2 regions of the Lysinibacillus sp. FSL K6-0075 genome follow, and region 1 is predicted to be linked to the other one. Evidence: a T-box and tRNA genes for the amino acid it is inferred to sense, from the RefSeq annotation. Region 1 holds a T-box; the other holds one or more tRNA genes.
The links. The T-box of region 1 lies ahead of tyrS (tyrosine--tRNA ligase). A T-box ahead of a tRNA ligase gene usually reads a tRNA of that ligase, here a tRNA-Tyr.

Region 1 (8,799 bases):
CCACACAAGCTTTGAAATGAAACTTGAAAATGCAATGCAACAATTTATTTTATTTATTAATCCACTAAGCTTCTTGCTATTTACGTATGGTTTATCACTATTCTTTAAATCAGCAAAAGCTAGAAATCGTTATTTGATTACGGTCAGTGTTATTTTGTCCATAGTCTTATACGGAAATGTAGCGTTCTATCGATTCTACAATGATTTTATTACGCTACCAGTATTATTCCAAACAAGTAACTTTAGTGACTTAGGAACATCAGTAGCAGCGATAGTGGAGCCTTGGGATGTATTATATTTCGTTGATGTCGTTATTTTAATCTTAGCGAATAAATTTTTACCGAAAATGAAAGAAGTATTTAAAGTGAATGTTGAGTTCCGTCGTGCATTCTTTGTGCTAGCGATAGCAATGACATTCTTAAACCTAGGATTAGCAGAAACTGAGCGTCCGCAATTACTAACACGTAGTTTTGACCGCGAATTATTAGTAAAAAACATTGGTACGTACAATTACCACTTGTATGACATTTATATTCAATCTAAATCATCTGCGCAACGTGCGTTAGCCGATGGTAGTGAGCTAGTAGAAGTGAATAACTATATACGCTCTAATCAGGCTGCTGTGAATCCAGAGATGTTTGGGAAATATAAAGGTCGTAACTTAATTGTTGTGTCGATGGAGTCTTTACAAAACTTTGTCATCAATAATGACATGAATGGTCATGAAATCACGCCATTCTTAAACTCTTTAACAAAAGATAAAGATACGTATTATTTCAGTAACTTCTATCACCAAACAGGTCTAGGAAAAACTTCTGACTCTGAGTTTATTGTTGAAAACTCATTGTTTGGATTAGGTCGAGGTGCTGTATTTTTCACGCATGGTGGAAATACGTATAATTCAATGGCTGAACGCCTTGGAGAAAATGGATACTTTACAAATGTCATGCACCCTAATAATAAATCATTCTGGAACCGTGACATGATGTATCAATCGTTAAAAATTAATAAATTCTACGATATAGATTCATATACTGTGGAAGAGGGGCAAGCTGTAAACTGGGGGATGAAAGATGTTCCATTCTTAGAGCAATCAGCTGCTTTAATGAAAGATATGCCACAGCCATTCTACTCTAGACTTATTACATTAACGAACCATTATCCATTTACATTGGACCCAGAAGATATTATGATTCCTGAATATGATTCAAATTCAGGTACATTAAATCGTTACTTCCAAACAGTACGTTACATGGATGAAGCTTTAAAAGACTTCTTCCAACAGTTAAAAGATCAAGGTGTCTATGATAACTCTATTATCGTGATGTATGGGGATCACTATGGTATTTCTGAGAACCATAATAAAGCAATGGCACAATATTTAGGTAAAGATCAAATTACACCAATGGATAATGCCATGCTTCAAGAAGTACCTTTATTCATCCACATCCCAGGAGCTGGCGATGGAAAAGAAATGACAGAGATTTCAGGACAAATGGATTTACGTCCAACGATCTTACACCTTCTTGGCGTTGAAACGTCAAAAGATATGCAAATGGGTGCAGATTTATTCTCTCCAGAGCATGAGGACTTTGTAGTCTTCCGTGATGGACGCTTTATTACAGATAAATACGTCTATGCTGGTGAAGCTTGCTATGACAAAGCAACTGGTGAAGAAATAGAGGGTGAGCCATGTCAGTCTTATGCTGATCGTGCAACAATGGAGCTGGAAAATTCCGATGCTATCATCAATGGAGACTTGCTACGATTCTATGATGAAAAAACAGGTAATTTAAAGCAGGAGTCAGTTAAATAATCAAAGAGAGATCTCGTATAGGGATCTCTCTTTTTATATTGTTTTAAAAAGACCATTGGCTTCTATTTTAAATATGGAGAAGGAATTAGTCACGACAACCATTCATATAATTTGTGAATCTTATGCTAAAGAAAACACCTTTCATAAAATTTAAAGATTTCCTTTGTTTTACATTGCTATGTAAAGTGAAAACACTTTATTTGACCTCTCTTTTTATTGACAAATAGAAAAATACGATTATAATAATTTTAAATATCTGCATAACGAAGATTTGTTTTTCGCATTTCGGAGTATAAGAGTGAAAGGCATGGAAAAGAACGAGTAACTTTAATGGAACTGACAGAGAGTAGCCGGTTGTTGAGAGGCGCAAGGGATATTAAAGTGAAAACATCTTGGAGCTGCGTACCGAAACTTTAGTAGGCTACGACGGGGTTGCATCCGTAATCATTGCAAAAGTATCGCTACGGCTGTACTTGTTGAGGAGGGCTATGTGAATAGCTCTTGAAAAAAGGTGGTAACACGTTTATCTACGTCCTTTAGGAATTTCCTAAAGGCGTTTTTTTTATGCCTTCTAAGCAGAAACGTGTACAAAAGTTATTAAAGCCTTTACAACAGTCGGTAATCCATTAACTCTTATAGAACTTGCAATATTAATATTTAATATTACAAGGAGATGTTTCGTATGTTTTTAACACCAAAGGAGCAAATAGCGATTATCAAGAAGGGTGCTAACAAAATTGTTGATGAGCAAGATTTACTTGAAAAATTAGAGCGATCGTATAAAGATCAGCGACCTTTAACAATTAAGCTAGGGCTCGATCCATCTGCACCAGATATTCATTTAGGTCATGCAGTCGTTCTACGGAAAATCAAGCAAATGCAAGATTTAGGGCATCATGCAGTTATTGTTATCGGTGATTTTACAGGACGAATTGGCGATCCTACAGGTAAAGCAAAGGGGCGAACAGCCTTAAATGATGATACAGTGAAGAAAAACGCCCAAACATATTGTGAGCAAATTTTTAAAGTGCTAGATGAGAACAAGACGACGGTTCGTTTTAATAGTGAATGGTTAGCAAAGCTGTCATTTGAAGAAGTCATTCAGCTGGCAGCCACGACATCTGTTGCTCGACTTTTAGAGCGCGAAGATTTTCAGAAACGTTACCATCAGCAAATCCCAATTGGCATTCATGAGTTTTTCTATCCACTTATGCAAGCATATGATTCGGTAGAGCTAGAGGCTGATATAGAGTTAGGTGGAACAGATCAGACGTTCAATATTCTAATGGGACGCACCTTACAAAAGCATCGAGGATTAGAAAAACAAATTGCTATTTTTATGCCATTACTCGAGGGATTAGATGGTATTGAAAAAATGAGTAAGAGCTTAGGCAATTATATTGGTGTCAATGAAGCACCTGAGATTATGTTTAAAAAGGTGATGGAAATACCAGATACTTTAATTATCAAATATTTTGAATTAGCAACAGATGAACATCCACTACAAGTGCAGGCTATTCAAGATAGACTACAAATGGGAGAGAATCCCCGTGATCTGAAATTTCAATTAGCAGAAATTATTACGAATTTATATCATGGAGCTACAGGTATGGAGGAAGCAAAATCTTATTTTGAAGCAGCATTTCAAAGAAAGGAAATACCAAAAAACATTCCTCTACTGCTCTTAGAAATTGATAAGGAAAGAATCATGAATATCATTCCACAACTAGTGGCAATGGGCTTTATTCAGAGTAAGAGTGAGTTTTTGCGGTTAATCAAGCAAAATGGTGTATCCTTGAATGGAGAAAAAATAGCAATGGATGATCTATCACAAGTATTGATGAATGGTGATGTCCTACAAATTGGCAAGAAACGATTCCTTCAATTTAATAAGTAATGATAAACAAAAAAAGAGCAATCTCCGAGGAGAATGCTCTTTTTTTGTCTGAATTTTAGTGTAATTTTGGTGGGTAACCGCTGTTAACAATCGTCATGATGACGAACCATCCGAATACAGCAGCACTTAATAAGTTGAAAACAACGCTTAATAGGTTCTTTTCTTTAATTGCTTGGAATGTACCAACTACAGCTAAAATCGCTACTAGACCAAAAATAACCATTAATAAGTTCATTAAAAATAGACACTCCTTTCGACATCAGAAAATGAATGTCGCAAACAATATTCCTCCTTAATTGTAAACGTTCTACTTGTTTTTGTCGAGGACTAAAATACTGCAAACTATGAACATTTATCGTCAAATTGTGGCAAAGCCTGTATAATAGGAAGTTGAGGTGATAACTATGATGAACGTACGAAGTTATTCTCTTGGTCCCATCCAAACGAATTGCTATATTGTATCGAATAAAGAAAAAGAATGTATCGTATTTGATCCAGGTGAGGAAGCGGAGCGTCTAATTAAAACAATCCGTAGCAACGGCTTAAAACCTCTTGCTATCTTTTTAACACATGCCCATTTTGATCATATAGGGGCAGTGGATGCTGTGCGTGAGGTATTTGACGTTCCTGTATGGATTCATGAAAAGGAAGTTAGTTGGCTAGCCGATCCAACGAAGAATGGCTCTAGTAAATATGCTGCATTACCAGATTATAGGGTAGCTGCACCAGCACAAGACACAATCATCAAAAAAGAACAGCAATTTGAAATGAGTAATTTTGTTTTTCAAGCTGTTTTTACACCAGGGCATTCACCTGGTAGTATTTCCTATATTTTTGAACAGGATGGTTTTGCCATCGTAGGAGATACATTATTTGAACAAGGTGTAGGACGTACAGATCTATTAGGTGGATCAACCAAAATATTATTGGAATCTATCCATAATAAGCTGTTGTCATTACCTGAGGATACTATTATCTATCCTGGCCACGGTAATTATACAACTGTAGGTGCAGAAATGGAGACAAATCCTTTTTTAAATGGATTTTAAAAAAATGGCGAATTAGCTAAAATTATCACTTAGCACATAAAAAAGCGTATCTCACCAATCGTGAGATACGCGATTTTCTTTGTATTAATGACCGCCACCAGGTACGTGAATGAATGTTGTATAGTACGTGAAGCCAGCGAAGAATACAGTTAAATATGCTCCGAAAATGTACATGTACATACGTTCTGAAAGGTTTAAGAAGCCTAATAATAAGAATAAACCTGTATTACCTAAGAATAATAGCGATACCTCGTTCATACCTCCAAGGTAGAACATAACGGCAAAAATACCTGTCCAGAATGCCATAACTTTATACATATTATCCATGAAATTTCCCCTCCTTTTGCCCACGACACAATAATCTCTTACTCATTATAAATGATATGAAAGGTGTCTGTAAACTGGAACTTCTCCATGTTTGTGACAAACAAATGGATTTTTAATCTAGCGATCGATTTCTGTCACGTTTATTTCATATTTACATAAATCGCAATTATGTATCATACTTTCAATTTGCACAAATTCATTGTTTGTAAACAGTGCATCTAATTGTCCTTTTAAATAGGATTCATGTAATGAACAAACAATTTCAGAATGGGCAGTCAGTTGCTCCTGGAATGGACAATTGAAAATGGAGAAGATCACTTTTTTTCCATGCTCAGTTTGTTGAATTTGTGGAATATAGCCAATTAAAGCGGCATTGTCCGTTAATAGCTGAAGTTTTTCATCGAAGGAAAGAGAATTACTTAATGTCAATTCAGCATTCATATAATTTTTCATTTGCTGGTAGCCGTCTTGGTAGCTAATTTCCTGGCACTTTGTTAATGCAGATGGACCAAAGTCTTCAATTAATTGAATTGTCCATTTTAATAAACGATCTTCATCACGTCTTGGAAATGTGAGTGAAACGCCTTTCTCTGAAGCTTTATAAACACGTCCAGGTCTGCCACCTTTACCTGTTTTTACATAATCAGCAGTAATAATGTTTATTTCTGAAAGCTTCGTTAAATGAAGTCGAGCAACGTTAGGATGGATACCGAATTTATCAGCAATATGTTGTACAGTCACTGTTTTTTTCTCTTGCAATATGTACTCATAAATAGAGTATCTTGTTTCATCGGCTAGTGTACTAGTAATTTTTAATGGATGGATCATGAGCTTCACCTCTTTAATTTATTATAAAAATTATGTTCGTCTACCAAGTGTTAGGAAAATAATCATGTTGATACTATTATATTGTATTATTGAAAAAGATACAGTTCATTTCGGCATAAATATTAAGTTTTTCATGTATTTATATTCTTTTTTAGTGGAAAATTGCACTTTATCCACATTTTTATAGCAAAAAACATTATTGGCAGAAAATTATCTTGCAAATTTTTATTTTCGGAAAAGGGCTTTTCTCGTGGCAAGTTCCTCCTTATACTAGGAAATAACGAATAGAGCGGTCTTATTCGAATGAACTAAAAGAGAGGTGCATATATGCAGAGTTTTGAAACAGTTGTCGAACAAAAATGTGAGCAACTTTTACTAAAGGCCTATCATTTTGGAGCATCCGATTTATTGCTGGTTCCAGGAAACATAAAATATCGGATCTATTTTCGAAAATATGATAAACTTCTCCACGCTGGTGAGCTACCGAATGAACTTGCAGAAAGAATGATCTCTTATTATAAATTTCTTGCAGAATTAGACATCAGTGAGCGGCGTAAACCTCAAAGCGGCGCCTTTCAAAAAGCAATGGAGCAAAGTTCGTATTCGTTTCGAGTGTCCACACTGCCTTCTGTATTTTTAAAAGAAAGCTTAATTATTCGTTTACTTCTCCAAAATCATGCATTTCCACTAACTTCCCTAAGCTTTTCTAAAAGCGCAGCTCACAAACTCATGGAGCTGGTACAAAACCGACAAGGTCTTCTATTTTTTACGGGAGCAACAGGCTCTGGCAAGTCTACTTCACTCTATTCCTTAATCCACTACTGTTCCACAGAATTGAATCGACATGTGATTTCTTTAGAAGATCCTGTAGAAAACAGCCAAGCGAATTTACTTCAAATTCAAGTAAACGAGCGAGCGGGTGTTACATATGCTGCAGGACTAAAAGCCATTTTACGCCATTCACCTGATGTTATCATGATTGGTGAAATTCGGGATAAAGAAACGGCAAATATTGCAATCCAAGCCTCCCTAACAGGGCATTTAGTTGTCTCGACTATTCATGCAAAAGACGCCATTAATTGTCTTTATCGTTTAATGGATTTAGGCGTGTCGATAGAGGAGCTTCACCAAACGGTTATCGGTATTGTTGCGCAAATGCTTGTTCAGACGGCAGCTTTACATGATGAACGTCGTGCAGTCTATGAAATATTACATGATGATCATCTAACAAGAGCCATCACCGCCATCAAGGATAAGGGCAATTACAAACTTCCTTATGATTTAACATTAATGGGGCAAAAAGAATTAGCGGAGAGCCTTTATGCAGTTACAAACACACATCGATAAATTGCTTCTTTTTTACAAGAGGGCTACGAAATGGCGGGTAAAGGAGCAAGCTCAGTTTTTCAATCGATTATGTGTGTTGCTGCAGGAAGGATATTTATTTCCACAAGCTATTTCCATGCTTCTACCTCATCATATCGAGGCACATGAAGACATACAGCAGCAAATTGATGAAAGACTCAGACAAGGAGTAGGTGTTGCAGGGATACTTGAAACATTACAGCTGGGGAAGCACTATTTAATGGCGATTAAGGTGGCAGAAAATAATGGCCATATGATAGAGGCGTTTAAAGGTGTGGCGAAGCAGTTAACGGTAGGTGAAAAGACTAAGAAAAAGCTAATCAAGCTGCTGATCTATCCTGTCACACTGATTATCTTTTTACTATTGTTATTTTTTGTGTTTCGTACATTTTTTTTACCGAATATTGAAAGAATGGTCGTCAGTCGTACCTCTGAAGCAGAGGAGACAAGTATTGCATTGTCCAATATGTTATTACATGTTCCAGATATAGTCATCTCGACCCTGTTCATAGTAATAGGCAGCTTATTCATTTTTCGATTCTATCTCAAACGACAAGCTGTTGCTCATCAACTAACAATTTTATTAAAGATCCCCATTTTGCAACGCTATTTTAGGCTAACATTGACAAGACAATTTGCTGCTTATTTGGGCAGTTTACTACAAAGTGGATTTTCATTACAAGCAAGCCTTCAACTATTAGAAGAACAACAACTCCAACCATATCTCCAAATTCTTTCACAGCGTATAAAAGAAAGAGTCATCTTTGGCGAATCACTGACACAGTCGGTAACGATGATGGCAGTTTTTCAAAAAGATTTTCCAATGTTCGTTGAGCATGGTGAACACAGCGGTTATTTAGGAAAAGAATTAGTATTGTATAGCGAATTATTAATGGAAAAGCAGGAACAGCTTTTGCAAAAAATATTAGCTTTTGTGCAGCCTAGTTTCTTTATCCTGATTGCTGTTTGTATAGTAGCAGCTTATATCAGTTTATTATTACCCATCTATCACATGATTGAATTAGTTTAGGAGGAAGATAATGAAACGTATTAACCAACAAGCTGGTTTCACTTTAATCGAGATGCTAATTGTCTTGTTAATTATATCCATTCTAATTTTAATTACGATCCCAAATGTAACAAAGCATTTCGCCACAATAGATAAGAAAGGCTGTACGGCTTATATTTCCATGGTACAAGGTCAAGTAGAGGCTTATCGTGTAGATTATATGGCGTATCCTACCTTAGATGATTTAGTGGCAAAAGGCTATTTAAAAGAAAATGAAACAACATGCCCCAATAAAGAAGAAATAGTGATTACAAATGAGGGAGAGGTACGTCCAGCCAATGTCAACTTAGAAACAGGTTCTGAGAGCGAATGAATAATGATAAAAATGGTGGTTTTACGATTCTTGAAATGCTGGTCGTCTTATTTCTTGTTATGAGTTTAACTGCGATTGTTGGCAAATTTTCATTCAAAATAGCAGAAGCCAAGGAAGTAGAACGATTTTTCACGC
Region 2 (8,799 bases), 1.6 Mb from region 1:
TAGTTTGGGATAACTCCGGGAAACCGGGGCTAATACCGAATAATTTGTTTCACCTCATGGTGAAACACTGAAAGACGGTTTCGGCTGTCGCTATAGGATGGGCCCGCGGCGCATTAGCTAGTTGGTGAGGTAACGGCTCACCAAGGCGACGATGCGTAGCCGACCTGAGAGGGTGATCGGCCACACTGGGACTGAGACACGGCCCAGACTCCTACGGGAGGCAGCAGTAGGGAATCTTCCACAATGGGCGAAAGCCTGATGGAGCAACGCCGCGTGAGTGAAGAAGGATTTCGGTTCGTAAAACTCTGTTGTAAGGGAAGAACAAGTACAGTAGTAACTGGCTGTACCTTGACGGTACCTTATTAGAAAGCCACGGCTAACTACGTGCCAGCAGCCGCGGTAATACGTAGGTGGCAAGCGTTGTCCGGAATTATTGGGCGTAAAGCGCGCGCAGGTGGTTTCTTAAGTCTGATGTGAAAGCCCACGGCTCAACCGTGGAGGGTCATTGGAAACTGGGAGACTTGAGTGCAGAAGAGGATAGTGGAATTCCAAGTGTAGCGGTGAAATGCGTAGAGATTTGGAGGAACACCAGTGGCGAAGGCGACTATCTGGTCTGTAACTGACACTGAGGCGCGAAAGCGTGGGGAGCAAACAGGATTAGATACCCTGGTAGTCCACGCCGTAAACGATGAGTGCTAAGTGTTAGGGGGTTTCCGCCCCTTAGTGCTGCAGCTAACGCATTAAGCACTCCGCCTGGGGAGTACGGTCGCAAGACTGAAACTCAAAGGAATTGACGGGGGCCCGCACAAGCGGTGGAGCATGTGGTTTAATTCGAAGCAACGCGAAGAACCTTACCAGGTCTTGACATCCCGTTGACCACTGTAGAGATATAGTTTCCCCTTCGGGGGCAACGGTGACAGGTGGTGCATGGTTGTCGTCAGCTCGTGTCGTGAGATGTTGGGTTAAGTCCCGCAACGAGCGCAACCCTTGATCTTAGTTGCCATCATTTAGTTGGGCACTCTAAGGTGACTGCCGGTGACAAACCGGAGGAAGGTGGGGATGACGTCAAATCATCATGCCCCTTATGACCTGGGCTACACACGTGCTACAATGGACGATACAAACGGTTGCCAACTCGCGAGAGGGAGCTAATCCGATAAAGTCGTTCTCAGTTCGGATTGTAGGCTGCAACTCGCCTACATGAAGCCGGAATCGCTAGTAATCGCGGATCAGCATGCCGCGGTGAATACGTTCCCGGGCCTTGTACACACCGCCCGTCACACCACGAGAGTTTGTAACACCCGAAGTCGGTGAGGTAACCTTTTGGAGCCAGCCGCCGAAGGTGGGATAGATGATTGGGGTGAAGTCGTAACAAGGTAGCCGTATCGGAAGGTGCGGCTGGATCACCTCCTTTCTAAGGATTATTTCGGAATACAAACCTTGGGTTTGTAAGATTACGTTTTGCGTTCAGTTTTGAAGGTTCATTCTTCTGAATGAAATGCTTCAAAACTTGTTCTTTGAAAACTGGATAAAACGACATTGAAATTGTAACAAACACATTTATTTTTTAAGTTTTTTATAGGCTTAATAACTTGGTTAAGTTATTAAGGGCGCACGGCGAATGCCTTGGCACTAGGAGCCGAAGAAGGACGGCACTAACACCGATATGCTTCGGGGAGCTGTAAGTGAGCTTTGATCCGGAGATTTCCGAATGGGGGAACCCACTACGTTTAATCGCGTAGTATCTTGACGTGAATACATAGCGTCTTGAAGGCAGACCCAGGGAACTGAAACATCTAAGTACCTGGAGGAAGAGAAAGAAAAATCGATTCCCTGAGTAGCGGCGAGCGAAACGGGAAGAGCCCAAACCAAGAGGCTTGCCTCTTGGGGTTGTAGGACACTCAATACGGAGTTACAAAAGAGCGAGTTAGATGAAGCGACTTGGAAAGGTCCGCCAGAGCAGGTAAAAGCCCTGTAGTTGAAAGTTCGTTCTCTCCTGAGTGGATCCTGAGTACGGCGGAACACGTGAAATTCCGTCGGAATCCGGGAGGACCATCTCCCAAGGCTAAATACTACCTAGTGACCGATAGTGAACCAGTACCGTGAGGGAAAGGTGAAAAGCACCCCGGAAGGGGAGTGAAAGAGATCCTGAAACCGTGTGCCTACAAGTAGTTAGAGCCCGTTAATGGGTGATAGCGTGCCTTTTGTAGAATGAACCGGCGAGTTACGATTACGTGCGAGGTTAAGCTTTAGAAGGCGGAGCCGCAGCGAAAGCGAGTCTGAATAGGGCGAAATAGTACGTGGTCGTAGACCCGAAACCAGGTGATCTACCCATGTCCAGGGTGAAGGTGAGGTAACACTTACTGGAGGCCCGAACCCACGCACGTTGAAAAGTGCGGGGATGAGGTGTGGGTAGCGGAGAAATTCCAATCGAACTTGGAGATAGCTGGTTCTCTCCGAAATAGCTTTAGGGCTAGCCTCGTGATGAGAATACTGGAGGTAGAGCACTGTTTGGACTAGGGGGCCATCCCGGTTTACCGAATTCAGACAAACTCCGAATGCCAGATATTTATACACGGGAGTCAGACTGCGAGTGATAAGATCCGTAGTCAAAAGGGAAACAGCCCAGACCACCAGCTAAGGTCCCAAAGTAATCGTTAAGTGGAAAAGGATGTGGCGTTGCACAGACAACCAGGATGTTGGCTTAGAAGCAGCCATCATTTAAAGAGTGCGTAATAGCTCACTGGTCGAGTGACGCTGCGCCGAAAATGTATCGGGGCTAAACGATTCACCGAAGCTGTGGATTGACATCTACGATGTCAGTGGTAGGAGAGCGTTCTAAGTGCGTTGAAGTCAGACCGGAAGGACTGGTGGAGCGCTTAGAAGTGAGAATGCCGGTATGAGTAGCGAAAGACGGGTGAGAATCCCGTCCACCGTATGACTAAGGTTTCCTGAGGAAGGCTCGTCCGCTCAGGGTTAGTCGGGACCTAAGCCGAGGCCGATAGGCGTAGGCGATGGACAACAGGTTGATATTCCTGTACCACCTCCTCACCGTTTGAGAAATGGGGGGACGCAGTAGGATAGGGTAAGCGCGCTGTTGGATATGCGCGTCCAAGCAGTAAGGCGTGTGTGTAGGCAAATCCGCACACTGTAACGTTGAGCTGTGATGGCGAGTCCGTATGGACGAAGTTCCTGATTTCACACTGCCAAGAAAAGCCTCTATCGAGGTGAGAGGTGCCCGTACCGCAAACCGACACAGGTAGTCGAGGAGAGAATCCTAAGGTGTGCGAGAGAACTCTCGTTAAGGAACTCGGCAAAATGACCCCGTAACTTCGGGAGAAGGGGTGCTCTTGAGCGTGCAAGCGCATGAGAGCCGCAGTGAATAGGCCCAGGCGACTGTTTAGCAAAAACACAGGTCTCTGCAAAACCGTAAGGTGACGTATAGGGGCTGACGCCTGCCCGGTGCTGGAAGGTTAAGAGGAGTGGTTAGCGCAAGCGAAGCTGCGAATTGAAGCCCCAGTAAACGGCGGCCGTAACTATAACGGTCCTAAGGTAGCGAAATTCCTTGTCGGGTAAGTTCCGACCCGCACGAAAGGCGTAACGATCTGGGCACTGTCTCAACGAGAGACTCGGTGAAATTATAGTACCTGTGAAGATGCAGGTTACCCGCGACAGGACGGAAAGACCCCGTGGAGCTTTACTGTAGCCTGATATTGAATTTTGGTACAACTTGTACAGGATAGGTAGGAGCCAGAGATCTCGGAGCGCCAGCTTCGAAGGAGGCGTCGGTGGGATACTACCCTGGTTGTATTGAAATTCTAACCCATGCCCCTTAGCGGGGCAGGAGACAGTGTCAGGCGGACAGTTTGACTGGGGCGGTCGCCTCCTAAAAGGTAACGGAGGCGCCCAAAGGTTCCCTCAGAATGGTTGGAAATCATTCGTAGAGTGTAAAGGCACAAGGGAGCTTGACTGCGAGACCTACAAGTCGAGCAGGGTCGAAAGACGGGCTTAGTGATCCGGTGGTTCCGCATGGAAGGGCCATCGCTCAACGGATAAAAGCTACCCCGGGGATAACAGGCTTATCTCCCCCAAGAGTCCACATCGACGGGGAGGTTTGGCACCTCGATGTCGGCTCATCGCATCCTGGGGCTGTAGTCGGTCCCAAGGGTTGGGCTGTTCGCCCATTAAAGCGGTACGCGAGCTGGGTTCAGAACGTCGTGAGACAGTTCGGTCCCTATCCGTCGTGGGCGTAGGAAATTTGAGAGGAGCTGTCCTTAGTACGAGAGGACCGGGATGGACACACCGCTGGTGTACCAGTTGTCTTGCCAAAGGCATCGCTGGGTAGCTATGTGTGGACGGGATAAGTGCTGAAAGCATCTAAGCATGAAGCCCCCCTCAAGATGAGATTTCCCATTACGCAAGTAAGTAAGATCCCTCAAAGACGATGAGGTAGATAGGTTCGAGGTGGAAGTGTGGTGACACATGGAGCTGACGAATACTAATCGATCGAGGACTTAACCAAAACGTTTGAAACATTCAATGCACGTTTATCCAGTTTTGAAAGAATAATTCTTTCAATTTAATACATGTCTAGTGATGATGGCAAAGAGGTCACACCCGTTCCCATACCGAACACGGAAGTTAAGCTCTTTAGCGCCGATGGTAGTTGGGGGCTTCCCCCTGTGAGAGTAGGACGTCGCTAGGCGCAAAAAGTCGCTACTGATACACTCAGTAGTGGCTTTTTTTTATTTAAGCTGATTTCTGGTAAGAAATATTTATAAACGCATAAAACAAGAAGGCATCCTCAATGGAGTGCCTTCTTGTTTTTGATATTTAACTTGTTTGAACTGGCGTAGCTCGTAGTTCGATACGGCGAATTTTCCCTGATGTCGTTTTTGGTAACTCCTCAATAAAGACGATACTACGAGGGTATTTATAAGGTGCAGTTAACGCTTTAACATGCTCCTGTAGCTCCTTTGTTAATTCTTCTTCATCACGCTCTTTGAAGCCCTCTCGTAAGATAACAAATGCCTTCACAATATGCCCTCTAATTTCATCTGGAGCAGCTACTACTGCACACTCTTGTACAGCTTCATGTTTGTTTAACGCATCTTCTACTTCAAATGGTCCGATCGTATAACCGGATGAAATAATAATGTCATCTCCACGACCTTCAAACCAGAAGTAACCGTCTTCATCACATTTTGCTTGATCACCTGTAATATACCAATCACCACGGAATGCAGCTTGTGTGCGTTCTGGTTCTTTATAATACTCTTTAAATAAAGCTGGTGAGGATTTATGAACAGCAATATCTCCAACCTCGCCAACTGGTGCTTCGTTACCTTCATTGTCGATAATACGTACAATATTACCTGGAGTTGGAACACCCATGGATCCAGGACGTAATTCTGTGTTTTCGAGTGTACCGATTAATAATGTGTTTTCTGTCTGTCCATAGCCATCACGTACTTTGAGTCCAAAATGATTCATAAACGTTTCAATCACTGGGCGATTTAAAGGTTCACCAGCAGAAACGGCACTACGGAGAGATGATAGATTATAGACTTGTAAATTATCGATTTTCGCCATAATTCTGTATTCAGTCGGTGTGCAACAAAGGACATTTACTTTTTCATCTTGCATTAATTGAAGATAGGTTTTTGCATCGAATCCCCCATGGTAGACGAATGCTGTAGCACCGAGCATGATTGTTGATAAAAAAGGACTCCAAATCCATTTTTGCCAACCAGGAGCAGCTGTTGCCCACACTAGATCGCCTTCACGTACACAAAGCCATTTTGAAGCCGCTGTTCTAATATGTGCATACCCCCAACCATGTGAATGAACAACACCTTTAGGTTTACCAGTTGTACCAGAGGTATAGGAAAGGAATGCCATATCATCGCGTTTAGTAGCTACAGCTGTAAATGTAGCTGGCTGCGAGCTTGCCAAGTCATCTAGAGAAGTCCAATCTCCTTTTGCAGCACCGATGACTAGTTTATTTTTTAATGTGTCTACAGAAGAAGTAATTTGGTCAACTTCGCTAGTAAATGCCTCATATGCAATCACTGCACTAGCAGAAGAATGCTCCATCCGATATTCTAAATCACTTGCACGCAGCATCTCTGAACATGAGATAGGTACAATGCCAGCCTTTAAACAGCCTAGAAAAACGAAATAGGCTTCCGGTAGTCGAGGAATAATAACTAATACACGATCGCCTTTTTGAAGCCCCTTCTCCGTAAAAGCATTTGCGTATTGATTCATTTTTTGAATGAGCTCCACATAAGACACTGTACGTCTCTCTTGTTGTGTATTTAACCAGCGTATTGCTTGGCGATCACTATCTTGCGAAAATTTTTCTAATTCCTCTGTGATGTTATAAAATTCAGGTGCAATTAAATCGTTTGATACCATCTGAACATTCCTCCCCTGGGAAATTTGATAGAAAATTCTTAAAACTATTTTTATTTTAACAATTACAATAATATACAGCAACAATATTTAATACGTTAAAGAGAAATATTAGATTTAATAGAGAACTATTTATGCTCTCAGATGGATATATAGGCAAACTTCGACAAAAAAATATAAAAATTATCACAAAATGACTTGCATTATTTATAATGCTTGCTATAATAATAAATGTACTTAAGAGGTTGTCTAAAACCAAAGTGAATAGCATTGTTCCGAAGTAGCTCAGTTGGTAGTAGCACCTGACTGTTAATCAGGTTGTCGCAGGTTCGAGTCCTGCCTTCGGAGCCATTTTTTTGCCCTATTTTAAGTACTATAATACATAAAATAATTTATGAAAAAAGTATTGCAATTATGAATTAAAAATGTTATTATAATTCTTGTCTTGTTTAAGACATAATAATGGCCCCTTGGTCAAGTGGTTAAGACACCGCCCTTTCACGGCGGTAACACGGGTTCGAATCCCGTAGGGGTCACCATTTAAAACATAGGCTTTATAAAGAAAATAAACTGTGATATAACACCTGTCTCTATGGAGGATTAGCTCAGCTGGGAGAGCATCTGCCTTACAAGCAGAGGGTCGGCGGTTCGAGCCCGTCATCCTCCACCATTCTTATTGTGTTATTTCGGAGGGGTAGCGAAGTGGCTAAACGCGGCGGACTGTAAATCCGCTCCTTAGGGTTCGGCGGTTCGAATCCGTCCCCCTCCACCAGTTTTATAAATGATTGGGGTATAGCCAAGCGGTAAGGCAACGGATTTTGATTCCGTCATGCCTAGGTTCGAATCCTAGTACCCCAGCCATTTTTTCTTTTATGAGCCATTAGCTCAGTTGGTAGAGCATCTGACTTTTAATCAGAGGGTCGAAGGTTCGAGTCCTTCATGGCTCACTTTTTTAGAATAAAAATTATTCAAAAGTGTTATATTAACTACAGATAACTAATCTCTTACTGAAAACAGTAGGAGATTTTTTTATGCTATTTACAATTGAATAAATATGCAACTTTCTGTCGAGTTGAGCCAAGTGGTATGTAGGCTTTACAATAGTCTTATAACTTTTAGGGGGTATAAAAACATGAATAAACTTAATATTTCTATTATTGGAGTACCAACAGATTATGGACAAACACGCCGTGGCGTAGATATGGGACCAAGTGCTATTCGCTATGCAGGTGTTGTTGAACGTTTAGAAGCTATCGGACACGAGGTACAAGATCAAGGGGATATTCGTGTTAGTCAAAAGCTTGCAGACGCAGCAGTTGATGAAAAGTTACTTAATTTAGAGGAAGTTGTAGACGTTAGCACTGCTTTAGCAAATAGTGTGCATGAAGTAGTAGAACAGAAAAAGTTCCCACTCGTATTTGGGGGAGATCATAGTATTGCTATTGGAACATTAGCTGGATTAGGTGAGCATTACAAAAACCTTGGTGTTATCTGGTATGACGCTCATGCAGATTTAAATACACCTGAAACAACACCTTCAGGCAATATACATGGAATGCCGTTAGCAGTTAGTATTGGGCTAGGACATGAGCGTTTAGTCCAAATTCGCAACTTTGCGCCAAAAATTAAGCCAGAAAACGTTATTATTATTGGAGCTCGTTCAGTAGACCCTGGAGAGCGTGAATTGATTCGTCAACAAGGAATTAAAGTATATACAATGCATGAGATTGACCGACTTGGCATGACACGTGTGATGGAAGATGCACTTACTTATTTAAAGGAACGAAATGTTGATGGCTTACACTTATCACTTGATCTAGACGGACTAGATCCACTTTATACGCCAGGAGTTGGTACACCAGTTCCAGGAGGGATTACGTACCGAGAAAGCCATTTAGCAATGGAAATGTTACAAGAATCAGGGATGGTAACTTCAGCAGAATTTGTAGAAGTAAATCCTATTTTAGATGAAAAGAATACGACAGCAAATGTAGCTGTTGCATTAATGGGATCTTTATTTGGGGAAACACTAGTTTAAAGAAAATTTGACAAAAAATTGCCTGTTGCCACATTGCATAAAAATCTTTTGCTATAATTGAAATAAAACGAAACTTTTCTTATCGGTGCGTCGTATAGTATAAGACAGTTGTAAAGGTGGAGAAGTTAACACAATGGATGCGTTAGTAAATAAGAGAATAAAACAAGTGCTTAAAGGCGATCAAAACGCATTTGCCGATATTGTGAGTCTCTATCAGCACAAACTGTACCAAGTATGCTATCGAATGTTAGGCAACAAACAAGAGTCTGAAGACATTGCTCAAGAAGCTTTTGTACGTGCTTATATGAACTTGCATACATTTGATCAGAAAAGAAAGTTTTCGA

Region 2: it encodes a tRNA-Tyr, which carries the amino acid that the T-box ahead of tyrS (tyrosine--tRNA ligase) is inferred to sense. The anticodon was not compared.

The regions. Positions count from the first base shown of each region.
Region 1 is NZ_CP151947.1:3,169,958-3,178,756, reverse strand. Features, by position in the region: gene MHB65_RS15570 (LTA synthase family protein) at 1-1,816, shown strand, start outside; T-box leader at 2,116-2,356, shown strand; gene tyrS (tyrosine--tRNA ligase) at 2,499-3,713, shown strand; gene MHB65_RS15560 (DUF2759 domain-containing protein) at 3,769-3,948, opposite strand; gene MHB65_RS15555 (MBL fold metallo-hydrolase) at 4,118-4,762, shown strand; gene MHB65_RS15550 (DUF2626 family protein) at 4,847-5,089, opposite strand; gene MHB65_RS15545 (helix-turn-helix domain-containing protein) at 5,207-5,917, opposite strand; gene comGA (competence type IV pilus ATPase ComGA) at 6,245-7,264, shown strand; gene comGB (competence type IV pilus assembly protein ComGB) at 7,239-8,312, shown strand; gene comGC (competence type IV pilus major pilin ComGC) at 8,323-8,664, shown strand; gene comGD (competence type IV pilus minor pilin ComGD) at 8,661-8,799, shown strand, end outside.
Region 2 is NZ_CP151947.1:4,796,473-4,805,271, reverse strand. Features, by position in the region: rRNA gene MHB65_RS24155 (16S ribosomal RNA) at 1-1,414, shown strand, start outside; rRNA gene MHB65_RS24150 (23S ribosomal RNA) at 1,595-4,522, shown strand; rRNA gene rrf (5S ribosomal RNA) at 4,590-4,705, shown strand; gene MHB65_RS24140 (acyl--CoA ligase) at 4,834-6,420, opposite strand; tRNA gene MHB65_RS24135 (tRNA-Asn) at 6,692-6,768, shown strand; tRNA gene MHB65_RS24130 (tRNA-Glu) at 6,882-6,956, shown strand; tRNA gene MHB65_RS24125 (tRNA-Val) at 7,012-7,087, shown strand; tRNA gene MHB65_RS24120 (tRNA-Tyr) at 7,106-7,189, shown strand; tRNA gene MHB65_RS24115 (tRNA-Gln) at 7,204-7,278, shown strand; tRNA gene MHB65_RS24110 (tRNA-Lys) at 7,292-7,364, shown strand; gene rocF (arginase) at 7,550-8,455, shown strand; gene sigW (RNA polymerase sigma factor SigW) at 8,589-8,799, shown strand, end outside.